3 regions of the Endozoicomonas sp. Z74 genome follow, and region 1 is predicted to be linked to each of the others. Evidence: predicted binding sites of a transcription regulator. Region 1 holds the regulator's gene; each other region holds the start of a gene.
The links. Region 1 encodes sigma-54, which starts transcription at its own class of promoters, with help from an activator protein. Its sites were predicted from a motif close to TGGCACNNNNNTTGCTNT; they were not measured.
Positions count from the first base shown of each region.

Region 2: the regulator sigma-54 is predicted to act here: its motif matches at 2,056-2,073, upstream of ACNRUY_RS19440 (CmpA/NrtA family ABC transporter substrate-binding protein).
Region 3: the regulator sigma-54 is predicted to act here: its motif matches at 2,498-2,515, upstream of ACNRUY_RS14510 (urease accessory protein UreD).

Region 1 is NZ_JBLYZI010000032.1:10,751-15,036, forward strand. Features, by position in the region: gene ACNRUY_RS11365 (F0F1 ATP synthase subunit B family protein) at 1-498, shown strand, start outside; gene ptsN (PTS IIA-like nitrogen regulatory protein PtsN) at 626-1,081, opposite strand; gene hpf (ribosome hibernation-promoting factor, HPF/YfiA family) at 1,157-1,468, opposite strand; gene ACNRUY_RS11380 (RNA polymerase factor sigma-54) at 1,587-3,074, opposite strand; gene dcuC (C4-dicarboxylate transporter DcuC) at 3,528-4,286, shown strand, end outside.
Region 2 is NZ_JBLYZI010000082.1:4,674-8,959, reverse strand. Features, by position in the region: gene ACNRUY_RS19445 (ABC transporter permease) at 1-137, opposite strand, end outside; gene ACNRUY_RS19440 (CmpA/NrtA family ABC transporter substrate-binding protein) at 531-1,871, opposite strand; gene can (carbonate dehydratase) at 2,351-2,998, shown strand; gene ACNRUY_RS19430 (hypothetical protein) at 3,090-3,560, shown strand; gene ACNRUY_RS19425 (cytochrome b) at 3,553-4,089, shown strand; gene ACNRUY_RS19420 (Fic family protein) at 4,193-4,286, opposite strand, start outside.
Region 3 is NZ_JBLYZI010000048.1:5,251-9,536, forward strand. Features, by position in the region: gene ureC (urease subunit alpha) at 1-808, opposite strand, end outside; gene ACNRUY_RS14500 (urease subunit beta) at 805-1,173, opposite strand; gene ACNRUY_RS14505 (urease subunit gamma) at 1,183-1,485, opposite strand; gene ACNRUY_RS14510 (urease accessory protein UreD) at 1,525-2,415, opposite strand; gene urtA (urea ABC transporter substrate-binding protein) at 2,917-4,146, shown strand; gene urtB (urea ABC transporter permease subunit UrtB) at 4,251-4,286, shown strand, end outside.

The DNA of each region.
Region 1 (4,286 bases):
GAGGAATACAGGCGAAGAATGGAGGCCTTGGAGCATTTCAATGCGAAGCTTGCTTCAGCTGAGAAAGCAAGAGATGAAAAGCTGGAGGCTATCAAGGAAGATGCAAAGGCTATGCATGACAAAGGCCTGAACAGACGACAGTTTAACCTGAAAGAGTCCAGTCAGGCCCATGAGATGAGAAGTGAACATGCTCAGGCGCGTATGGAGGATGCTAATGACAGGCGGGAGAAACACCTTGAGGGTATAAGAGAAAAGCAAAGAAAAGCAGCTGAGAAAAGGGATGCTATTCGGCAAAAGGCTGCTGAACGCAAGAAGCAGGCGACCCCTGAGGTTGAGGCTCTTAAGAGTAATATAAGTGCATTAGCCGTTGAAAACATGAAGCTTGCACAGCAAAACCAGCAGGTATTGACCAAGCTTGATCAGATAGTTGAAGCCTCGGCACCTAAAAAGGGTGTTGGATCAATGCTGGCCAATATTGTTAGTTACTTTGTTGGTTGATTGGTCTAGTTGTTTCATTGAGTGTCTGCATGCTAAATCATGCGGCTCTTAGAATACTGACCTAGGTAAAAAGCCCCCACTTCAGTACTGGATTGTTGTGGGGGTTTTGCTTTGCTGTTCCCAATGCTCATGCTGGGGCAGCGGTCAAGTATTGATACAGCGCCTGCGCATCTTCAGTCGCTCGCAACTCCCCAAGCAATGACTCTGATTGAAAACGCTCCGCCAGAGCCCTGAGAATATCCAGGTGCTCCTGGTTCTCCCCTTCCGGTACAATCAGGGCAAAGACCAGATCCACTGGTTTCCGGTCCACCGCATCATAATCCACTGGCTCATCCAGCCGCATAAACAACCCGATGGGTTCCGGGCAGGCTTTGCAGCGGCAGTGGGGGATGGCAATACCATTGCCCAGGCCTGTGGTGCCCAGTCGCTCCCGGGCAATCAGTGCCTCAAACAGCTCCTTGGCATTGATGGCAGGCACTTCGCTGCTGATGCGTTCGGCAATAAATTCAAGGATTTTTTTCTTGCTGACCCCGTGCACACCGTGAAAGGTGCGCCCGGGAGTAAGGATGTGATTAATGATCATACACTCTTTATTGAAGAGACCGGATAGTGGGGCTGGTCAGACGACAAGATTCGGGTCGCTTCGGGGCGTCTTGGATTAAAGCCGCCCACTGGCTCCCTGCATCCGACCCAGCGTTTTTTCCTTGTGCTTGACCAGCTGCCGGTCAAGCCTGTCCGACAATTGGTCAATGGCGGCGTACATGTCTTCATTCTCTGCGGTGGCGTTGATATCGGCTCCACGGGTATGCAGAACCGCTTCTGCCTTGTGGACCAGCTTCTCTACACTCAGAGTCACCTGTACATTGGTGATATTGTCAAAGTGGGCGCCCAGACGTTCCAGTTTCTTGGCGACGTAGTCGTGCAGAGCTTCTGTTACCTCGACATGATGTCCACTGATGTTGACTTGCATGTAACGCTCTCCTGATCCCATTTCCAGATGTTTACCAGTGCGCGGGATTTTCGTACTGGCTGTATTATGGATTTTAACACTCTCCCTGCTGCTTGCGATGCCCTGGGGCAAAAAAACATCAGGGCACCAGTTGCTTTCGCTCATTAGAGGGTGGCAGGTTCATGGATTCGCGGTATTTGGCGATGGTCCGTCTGGCCACTTTTATCCCCTGTTCTCCCAGCAGGCTGGCAATTTTATTATCGCTCAAGGGTTTACGGGTATTTTCTTCCGCAATCAGCTTTCGAATATGGGCCCGGATGGCCGTTGATGAACACTCTCCTCCGGATGCCGTACTGACATGGCTGGAGAAAAAGTACTTCAGTTCATAGACCCCACGAGGGGTGTGCATGTATTTCTGGGTGGTCACCCGGGAGATCGTAGACTCATGCATGCCAACGGCTTCGGCGATATCGGCCAGTACCAGAGGCTTCATGGCCTCGTCACCGTGTTCCAGAAAGTCCTGCTGGTAAGCGATGATCTGACTGGCCACTTTCATCAGAGTTTCATTCCGGCTCTGAAGGTTTTTCAGGAACCATCGGGCTTCCTGAAGATGGTTTTTCATGAAGACGTTATCACGACTGCTGTTGGCCCGCTGTACCATGGAGGCGTAATTGTTGTTGATGCGCAGTTTAGGCAGAGCGTCGGAGTTCAGTTCCACCACCCAGCGGTTTTTTTCCTTGCGCACGGATATGTCAGGGACCACATACTCTGCCTCGGAAGGATCGATTACGTTGCCGGGCTTGGGCGTCAGACTCTGGATCAGGCCAAGCGCCTCGCGCAGCTGATCTTCCTTGAGCTTGGTTTTGCGCATGATCTGAGCATAATCTCTGGCCCCCAGGGCTTCAAGATGCTGCTGAATCAGTTTTTCGGCATTCTGGTAATGGGGGGTATCGTCTGGCAGTTGCTGCAGCTGAACCAGCAGGCACTCTTTCAGATCACTGCTGGCGCAGCCAATGGGGTCAAACTGCTGAATGCGGTGCTGAAGCACCTTCAGTTCTTCCAGGTCCAGTTCTTCCAGCTGGCTCTGCAGGGAGACATAGAGTTCATCCATGCTGCAGGTTAGATAGCCATCGGGATTGACCGCTTCGATAATGGCCAGGCCCAGCAGACGGTCCCGGTCGCTCATCGGGGCCATATCCAGCTGCCATTGAAGATGATCCTGAAGGGATTCCACGGTTTTGGAGCGGGAGAGGGGGTCGTATTCATCATCGCCACTGGCGGCAGGCAGGCTGGAATACACCTCGTCCCAGGCTGAGTCGACGGGCAGCTCGTTGGGAATGTTGTCTGCCCATTCCGCCATTTCCTGGGGCTGAGGCTCGATGGTGGTTTCGCTCAGATCCACCAGCTCTTCCTTGCCTCCGGAATCCGCTGCGTTGTCTGCTGTTGCGTCGGCAGCGGAATCACTGGCCTGGTTATCCTCTGCTTCCAGCATGGGATTGGATTCCAGGGCTTCCTGGATTTCATGCTGAAGGTCCAGCGTGGATAGTTGTAGCAGCCGGATGGCCTGCTGCAGCTGGGGAGTCATGGTCAGCTGCTGGCCCATCTTGAGCTGTAAAGAAGGCTTCATAGGGCAACCGTATACCTTTACTTCGTTGTCCGCTGGAGACCGTAACACCTTTTCGCCTGATTCAGCAGTCCAGTCCCAATGACTGTCAGTCAGCTTATTCAGACCGCCGGTGTCTGGTCAGTATTAGCACGGATGCTTTTGCGACCACTCTCCATGTGTGGCTGATTATAAACCCATAGTCAGGCCCGAAAAAAGTTGTATGAGCAAAAATAGAGATAAAAAAGTGTCATGAATACCCTGTTTTGGAGAGAAGACCTCAGGGAAGTTTCCGCCCGGATAACAGCGATGGGTTCTTCCTGCAGGGCGCTATCAGCGCTATCCACGGCGGAAATGAGAGTTACCCCGATAGCTTTTTTTTAAGTTGAGGCAATAACCCATTGGATTGATTTCGATCAATTACAAACGATAGTCCAAAAAATAGCCTGCCCGTCAATTTAAGATGATGGGAATCCCATGGATATTTTAATCGTTATACCAATTGTGGCGCTGGTGGTGTATGCCATCGTGAAAAATTTTAGTGCCTCGGCCTCTCTTGCCCTTGCGGGCATTGTTCTCCTGAGCGCTGCTGCTCTTATGGGGATCAAGGACATTCTGCCGGCAGACAAGGCAACCGGGTTTATGCCTTTTGATCTGTTTCAGCTGATGAACACGGTGTTCAGTTATCGGATGGCCAGTCTTGGCCTGACGATTATGGCCTGTGGGGGCTTTGCCACTTATATGTCACACATTGGTGCCTCAGAAGCGCTGGTTCGCCTTGCGGTCAAGCCGATCAGCCGTTTCCGGTCTCCTTATGTAGTGCTGGCTCTGTGCTATCTGCTCAGTGTCGTATTGCAGATGTTTGTCACCTCTGCCACCGGGCTGGGTTTGCTGCTGATGGTCACTCTATATCCGGTGTTGAGAAACATTGGTCTGAGCCCAGCTTCTGCCGTTGCTGTGATTGCCTCTCCTGCAGCGTTTGAAATCGGTGTGACCCAGGTGAATGCGAACTTTGCCGCCAGTCAGTCCGGACTGGATATTACCGAGTACTTCCTGGGATACCAGGCCTGGGTGACGGTACCTATGGCTTTGCTGGCTGCGGCACTGCACTTTTTCTGGCAGCGTCGCTGTGACCTGAAGGAAGGGTACATTGCTGCTGAGCACGTAGGTGAAGGGCTTGAATCCTCTGATGGTAAGGCGGATAAACCCGCAGCCCCCGGGTTTTACGCGCTGCTG
Region 2 (4,286 bases), on a different contig from region 1:
TGTTCCCAGACCATGGCCGGCCCCGGAAACTGCCCCAGAGAGGTGTTGATATTCCGGGCGGCTCCGGCCCAGAGCAGGAGAAAAACCGCTATGCCTATCAATGGCACCAGCAGTCCGCCTGACAACTTTTTCAGCATCTGCCAGCCTGCAGTCGTATACCACTGCACTGTACTGCGAGGCACCTCTGTTGATGGATTCATAGCGGTTGCTTCTGCCATGACAAAAACTCCTTTTACCCTTCAGGATGATTCGACTAACCGGTTAAGGAAGTTGCAAATAAGTCCTGTGCGTGCTCTGCAAGACAAACAGCCTGCATATACAAGGCGCAGTTTGCAGTTAATGGCCTTAGTCCTTAACAAAAACTGTAACGCAGTAGATGCGGGCTGTTTGTCTTGCCCTTCGGGGCCTCCAGGGGGATCCAGACTCAGCGTCTGCCTTTTTTGACAGGTGCCAACATGCCTGCAAAAGGCTTTCTTGATTCTGAATCCCCCTGGCAGGCCAGAGCGCCGCAGGACTTTTTTGCACCTTCCTTAAATCCGGTCACCCTGCTTCAGCCCAATGGTGAACTGGTTGATGTACTCATTGGGTTTCTTGCCGTTGTAAACCAGGCCATCAATAAAGTGAGTCTGTGGATCCCGGAAGCCGTCTTCGGAAGCAAAGTCCGGGAAGTCCTCTGCCTTAACCCGCTTTTCCCCCATCAGGGACAGGGCCGCTTTCTCATAGATATCCGGGCGATACACTTTTGCCGCCAGATCCTTGTACCACTGGTCGCTCTTATCCTCAGAAATCTGGCCCCAGCGGCGCATCTGGGTCAGGTACCAGATAGCGTCTGAGTAGTAGGGATAAGTAGCGTTATGCCGGAAGAAAACATTGAAATCTTCCACTGGACGCTTGTCGCCTTTTTCGTACTCAAAGGTGCCGGTCATGCTGTTGGCAATCACCTCATAATCCGCTCCCACGTAATTGGACTGGGACAGGATTTTCACCGCTTCCGGGCGGTTGCTGTTGTTGTTTTCATCCAGCCACTGGGCAGCACGAATCAGGGCGCGGGTCAGGCGAATGGTGGTGTTCGGGTACTTTTTGTAAAACGCTTCGGTAATACCAAAGACTTTTTCCGGGTTGTTTTTCCAGATTTCGTAATCGGTCACCACCGGCACGCCAATATTTTTAAACACCGCCTGCTGGTTCCAGGGCTCACCGACGCAGTAACCATAGATGGTGCCTGCTTCCATGGTGGAAGGCATCTGGGGTGGAGGAGTGACGGACAGCAGGGCCTCTGCATTGATCTGGCCGGAGGTATCCCCTTTGTGAGGCGCATAAAACCCCGGATGAATGCCCCCTGCCGCCAACCAGTAACGAAGTTCATAGTTATGGGTGGAAACCGGAAACACCATACCCATATTAAAGGGCTTGCCATCGGCATTGTATTTTTCCACCACCGGTTTCAGGGAGTCCGCCTTGATGGGGTGAACCGGGCGACCATCAGCCATTTTCGGGATATTGGGCTTCATCTGCTTCCAGATCTCATTGGAAACCGTGATGCCATTCCCGTTCAGATCCATGGAAAAGGGCGTAATGATATTGGCCTGGGTGCCAAACCCCATGGTGGCCGCCAGAGGCTGGCCTGCCAGCATATGGGCGCCGTCCAGCCGTCCATCGATCACGCCATCCAGCAATACCTTCCAGTTTGCCTGGGCCTCAATGGTGACGTAGAGCCCCTCATCTTCAAAAAAACCTTTTTCATAGGCGATGGCAATGGGCGCCATATCCGTGAGTTTGATAAACCCGATTTTCAACTCTTCCTTTTCGGGGTAGCCAATCTCAAGGGCATCCGCCTGTCCCCATACAGAAGCCAGACTGCCAACTCCCATCAGGGCAGTGAGCGCCACTGACTTTAACGGCTTGAGCCACTTCATTTCATCCCTCCCGACTTTCCATACATTCCCAATGCTGAGGCGCTTGTATCTCAGGCGTTCTCCCTGAGGTCAGGCCTGCAGATCAACCATCTCGCCAGCAATGGCCGATCAGAGTTGAGCCATTGCACCAGCCATCAGCCAAGCACCAAGCATGCCAATCCGCCAAAAAAACAATAAAAGCCTTTAAATACAATGCGTTAAACACGCTTCTGAGTGAGAAGGTTGCGCTCTCAACCCTGTATTGCACGTTCAGAAATGAAGCCACAGGCTTTGCCTGCCACAACCCGGCGCACCAAAGTGGAATGAGGGAGATTCAAAAAACCTGCAGGCTGTTAGCACTGCTCCTTTACAAACTGCTAACAACTCTGTGCTGGCCTTGAAAGCGGAGTATTGCTATAAACTTCGACTGCCTATTTCCCGGATCAGGAGACTGTATGCCAAGTCTGGATAACCTTCTAAAAAACAATAATGAATGGTCGGCCTCTATTCGTCATGAAGACCCGGAGTTCTTTCAAAAACTCTCCAAGCAGCAAGCGCCCGAGTACCTCTGGATTGGCTGCTCCGACAGCCGGGTTCCCGCCAACCAGATCGTAGACCTGCTGCCCGGGGAGCTGTTCGTGCACCGTAATGTGGCCAATGTGGTGGTGCATACCGACCTGAACTGCCTGTCCGTGATTCAGTTCGCAGTGGATTATCTGAAGGTTAAACACATCATTGTTACCGGTCATTACGGGTGTGGTGGTGTCCAGGCCGCCATGGAGAACTCAAAGCTCGGCCTTATTGATAACTGGCTTCGTCATGTCCAGGATGTCCGCAAAAAGCATGACCAGCGCATTGCTGCAGCCGGAGACCAGAGTGCCCAGCTTGACCGGCTTTGCGAGATTAATGTTCTGGAGCAGGTCCTGAATGTCTGCGACACCACCATCGTTCAGGATGCCTGGAACCGCGGGCAGGAATTGAATGTTCACAGCTGGGTCTACGGCCTTAAAGATGGCCTGGTGAGAGACCTTGGGCTCAGTGTCTCTTCCAATAGTGACATCGCATCCATGTACCCGGTTGCCCTTGAGGCTCTCAGTGGTTAACACCCCTGGCTTTTTGCCATAAAGAAGCCCGTTACCCCTCAGGTATCCTGTCTATACTTCCACCCGTTTGTTCTGCGGGTGGAATGTATTCATGCTGATTCTTTGTCGAAGAGCCTCCCTTATCCTTTCCGGCTTTCTGGTAACCAATGCAACTATGGCAGCAGCTCCCTCTGCAGAGAAACCACCTAGCGGCGTATGGGTACTTGAAAACAGTAATGATGACATGCCCTATGGAGGCCTGAAGCTGGATCGTCCCAATGCCTTTACATTGCTGATGTATGACAGTAACTGCCAGCTGTATACCATTAATGGCCCCATGAAAAAAAAATCGCCCCACACCTGGGAACTGAAGCACAATGAGGACTACAGCAATACTTTCCTGTTGACAAAAAAAGAAAAAAAGCTCGAACTGGTGGATACCGAAGGACAGAAAATGGTGTTTTCTGCCGCTTCTGAAGCTCAGCTGGCAAAAGGAATCAGCCAGCGATGCAGGCCACCTTCGGGCATAAAGTCAAAACCGGCTTTGAATACCACTACAGGGAAAGGAGAACACCATGGATAGTTCATCAAAATATCCGCTGATCATGCGGTTAATGCACTGGCTTATGGCCCTGATCATTCTGGGGCTGATTGCCTGTGGCTGGTACATGACCAGCCTGGAAGACGACGTCAGTTATAAGTACGACCTTTATCACTGGCATAAATCCTTTGGGGTTCTGGTACTGTTCCTTTTGTTTGCCCGGATTGTTTTCCGTTGGGCAAGCCGGGTTCCTCCCCTTCCTGAGACGATGCCATGGTATGAAAGAAAACTGGCACATCTGGTGCACTGGCTGCTTTACCTGATGCTGTTCCTGGTACCCGCCAGTGGTTATCTGATGTCAGGTGCTGCGCCTGGGCGGGACGTCCCTTTCTTCAAATGGACCATGCCCAATCTGGTTGATAAAAACAAAGAGCTGGCAACGGTCCTCCATGACATTCATCACATTATTCCCTATGTTCTGCTGGGAATTATCGTTCTTCATTTACTTGGGGCCCTGAAGCACCGGTTTATGGATAAACCGGAAAATGATGTGATTCGTCGTATGCTCTGAGTTTCCCTGATGAGCCTTTTCAGCTCAGGAAAGCCCTTCATTGAACGGAAGCAATGAAGGGCTTTTTTTCTTTATTGAGTGATTTACCTGACTGTCACTGATTTCATAGCGCTGTTTTCTGCCACTGAGCCCCTCTTCCCTTACCAATGGCTTCAAGCAGGCCTTCTGTACGCATTTGCTGAACCACCTTCTTAACC
Region 3 (4,286 bases), on a different contig from region 1:
TGTGGATAACTCTTCCCTTGAAAGCGGCCAGGGTATCTTCCACAAATCCGGACTCATTCAGGGTGTCTGTGTGAATGGCAACCTGTATATCGTACTTTTCAGCTACCGACAGACAACAGTCGATGGATGCCGGAGTGGTGCCCCAGTCTTCGTGAAGCTTAAGTCCCATGGCTCCTGCCAGTACCTGTTCTTCCAGTGCTTCTGGCAGGCTGGCATTGCCCTTGCCCAGAAAGCCAATGTTCATGGGCAGGTTATCCACAGCCTGGAGCATTGTGCCCATATGCCAGCTTCCGGGTGTGCAAGTGGTGGCGTTAGTTCCTGTGGCCGGGCCGGTTCCTCCCCCCAGCATGGTGGTCACACCGGAGGTCAGGGCTTCATCAATCTGCTGTGGACAGATAAAGTGAATATGGGCATCTACGCCCCCGGCAGTGACAATCTGGCCTTCACCGGCAATCACTTCCGTGCCTGGGCCGATGATGATGGTTACTCCTTCCTGAACATCGGGGTTACCCGCTTTGCCGATGGCCTGGATTCGCCCGCCTTTGATGGCAATATCCCCTTTGACGATGCCCCAGTGATCCAGAACCAGGGCGTTGGTGATTACCGTATCGGCCACTTCTGTCCCTGCTCGCTGGCTCTGGCCCATGCCGTCGCGGATCACTTTACCGCCCCCGAATTTCACCTCATCGCCATAGACGGTGTAGTCCTGTTCCGGGCTGATAAACAGTTCGGTATCCCCCAGGCGAACTTTGTCGCCCACCGTAGGCCCAAACATATCCACATAGGTTTGTCGGTCGATGGTCGTCATGATTGTTCCTCCGGGTGTGCTGACAGCGAACCCATGACTTCGCCGCGGAACCCGTAAATCTTCTGTTCACCGGCAAAGCGGACCAGTTCAACCTGACGCTCCTGTCCTGGCTCGAATCTCACTGCGGTTCCTGCTGGAATGTTCAGTCGGAACCCCCGGGCCTTTTCACGTTGAAAGGACAGGGCCGGGTTGGTTTCAAAAAAATGGTAGTGGGAGCCCACCTGGATTGGTCGGTCTCCGGTATTGGCAATGGTCAGAGCCAGGGTTTCACGGCCTGAATTCAGCTCAATGGGTTCTGAACAGGCGATGATTTCACCAGGAATAACCCCTTGTGGGGACTCTGTATCAGACGCTTTATGAGACATGACGGCACCTCAGGCAATGGGGTTATGGACGGTGACCAGCTTGGTACCGTCTGGAAAAGTGGCCTCAACCTGCACTTCATGGATCATTTCCGGGATACCTTCCATAACGTCTTCCCGGCGGACCACCTCCCGTCCTTCATTCATCAGCTGGGCCACGGACTTGCCATCTCTTGCCCCTTCCATGATGTGCATGGAGATCAGAGCGATGGATTCCGGGTAGTTGAGTTTTACGCCCCGGTTTAAACGTCGCTCGGCAACCAGTGCGGCGGTATAGAGCAGCAGCTTGTCTTTTTCTCTTGGGGTCAGTTCCATGGAAGGGCTCCCGTTCTTATGGTGTTATTCGGATTTTGCTCAGGTATTCCAGATTCTGGGACAGCAGGCTTCCCGTCCATTGAACAGCGGTCTTATTTTTGTCCACAGGTGGGTAAACACGGTTCGGGCCTGCTCTGATGAGTTGCCAAGGTAACGGATAATTAACACACCGGCCCTCCAGGTAATGGCGGTCACCTGTTGCCAATGGTTGTCTTCAAGGAATGCATGCAATGCCGGAACGTCCGGTGCTTTATCCAGCGTCATTAGAAAAGAGCCAAAGACGCTGTGACGATTCAGTCCCAGCAGAGAGCGCTGGAAACCGGAGGTGGCATCAAACTGAAGTCTTTCCCGGTACAGGGGGCGGTGATCACGGCTCAGGAAAAGCGTCTGGGTGAGATTGCCCCGGGTAAATTGTTCACCGCTGGCCGTTCGGCCCAGGCAGATAATCTCCCAGCCAGCGTACTGGCCTGTGCCAGACAGCTCAATGGTCGTATTCAGTTCAGCCTGTGCCCCATCAAAAATAATGGTTTCCTGGGGGAGCCACTCCACTGAGGCCTGGTCACTGACGCTCAGATGGGTCGTTTGCTTTTGCTGCTGGCCGTTGCCATTGAAGTACACCTTGCCAGCCGCCGGGGTGGTGATCAGGCCGGAAGCGTCCCTGGCCACAGAGAAGAACTGGTTGAGCTCATCGCCCGCCACCAGGCCACCAGGAGGATGAAGAATGTACAAGTGGGCCAGGCTTTTTCCTTCCGGCCAGAAAGGCCGTTGAATCCGCAGGGGGCCATAATGGCGGGTTCTGCCCATCCGGGTCTGGCCGTTCACTGCTGACAGCTCAACATCAATGCCGGCGATCCAGCCTGCCGCTCTGGTTTCAGCCTTGGACTGATCCTCAGTGGAAGGATTGAGCACTTCATCAGACGGTAGCCGCATACTTCAGCCTTTTTTATTGGGGCCTTTATTGATAATCAGCCGTTGTTTTTATGCTTGAGGCTGGGAAGCCTGGAACGCTTAAATAGCAAAAGCCATTCCAGGCTCTCTGCTCCCCGCTGTTGCTGCTGGTATCAGCTTTTATTGATGCATTTGAAACAGCTCATTATTGACCATTTGGTTATTTGTTTTGCTTTATTCTGGTGCGCATGATCCAAAACGGTGAGCCGGATGCTCTGAAATATGGCAGACATTGTCAAGCCCCGGCCTGTGAGGCAGTTAAGCCATTAACGGTTCCTGAAGTCCCGATCTTAAGCCTTTCTTACGGAAGTGATCAGCATACAAAACATCCAATGGCACGCCTCTTGCTGTTCTGCTTCCCACATACCCGCACTGCAATAAAAAAACCAACACAACGAGGGCGATATGAAGCGTCAATTAAAAAAACTGAGTAAAGGATTGTTGAGAGCTTCGGTGGCTACCGCCGCTCTGTCTATTTCAGTGATGACCCAGGCAGCGGATACCATCAAGGTGGGCGTTCTGCACTCGCTCTCAGGCACTATGGCCATCAGTGAGACCACATTAAAAGACACTGTTCTTATGATGGTGGAAGAACAGAATAAAAAAGGAGGCTTGTTGGGCAAACAGCTGGAGGCTGTGGTGGTGGACCCCGCTTCTGACTGGCCGTTGTTTGCTGAGAAAGCCCGGGAATTGCTGGTCAAAGAGAAGGTGGATGTGATTTTTGGCGGGTGGACCTCCGTCTCCAGAAAATCCGTACTGCCGGTGGTGGAAGAGCTGAATGGCCTGATGTTTTACCCCGTTCAGTATGAAGGGGAGGAGTCCTCGAAAAACGTCTTTTACACGGGAGCCGCCCCCAACCAGCAGGCGATTCCTGCGGTGGATTATCTGATGAGTGAGGAGGGGGGCAGCGTCCAGCGGTTTGTCCTGGCTGGCACGGACTATGTCTACCCGAGAACCACCAACAAGATTCTGGAAGCCTACCTGAAAAGTAAAGGGGTGAAAGCCGCGGATATCCTGATCAACTATACACCTTTTGGTCATTCGGACTGGCAGACCATTGTCGCTGATATCAAAAAGTTCGGCAGTGCCGGTAAAAAGACAGCGGTGATTTCCACGGTGAACGGCGATGCCAATGTGCCTTTCTACAAAGAGCTGGGGAATCAGGGCGTATCTGCGGAAAGCATTCCTGTGATTGCCTTTTCCGTGGGTGAAGAAGAGCTGTCCGGAATCGATACCTCCCCTCTGGTGGGCCATCTGGCGGCCTGGAACTATTTCATGAGCGCAGAAAGTGAGGCCAACGATGAGTTCATCGAGACCTGGCAGGCGTTTGTGAAGAATGAGGAGCGGGTCTCTAACGATCCCATGGAAGCCACCTATATCGGCTTTAACATGTGGGTGGAAGCGGCCAGAAAAGCCGGAACCACGGATGTGGACAGCGTTCGTGACGCCATGTATGGCATCACCGTGCCCAATCTGACCGGTGGTACTGCGGTTATGAACACCAACCACCATCTGACCAAGCCGGTTCTGATTGGTGAGATCCAGGAGGATGGCCAGTTTGAGATTGTCTGGGAAACCCAGGGTGGGGTGATTGGCGATGCCTGGACCGATTACCTGCCAGAAAGCGCCAAGATTGTGGCGGACTGGTCTGCGCCAGTGAAGTGCGGCAACTACAACCTCGAAACCGGTGTCTGTTCCGGCCAGAACTACTGATCTCTTTTATTGAGAGCCGCTCTTTTGTTAAGAACCTCTTGTTAAGAGTCTCTGCCGCTGACTGGCTTCCTCCTTTGGGAAGCCGGTCATTAAAAGGCCTTTTTATGCGATATCGATACAGACGTCTGGTGTCAGGCTGC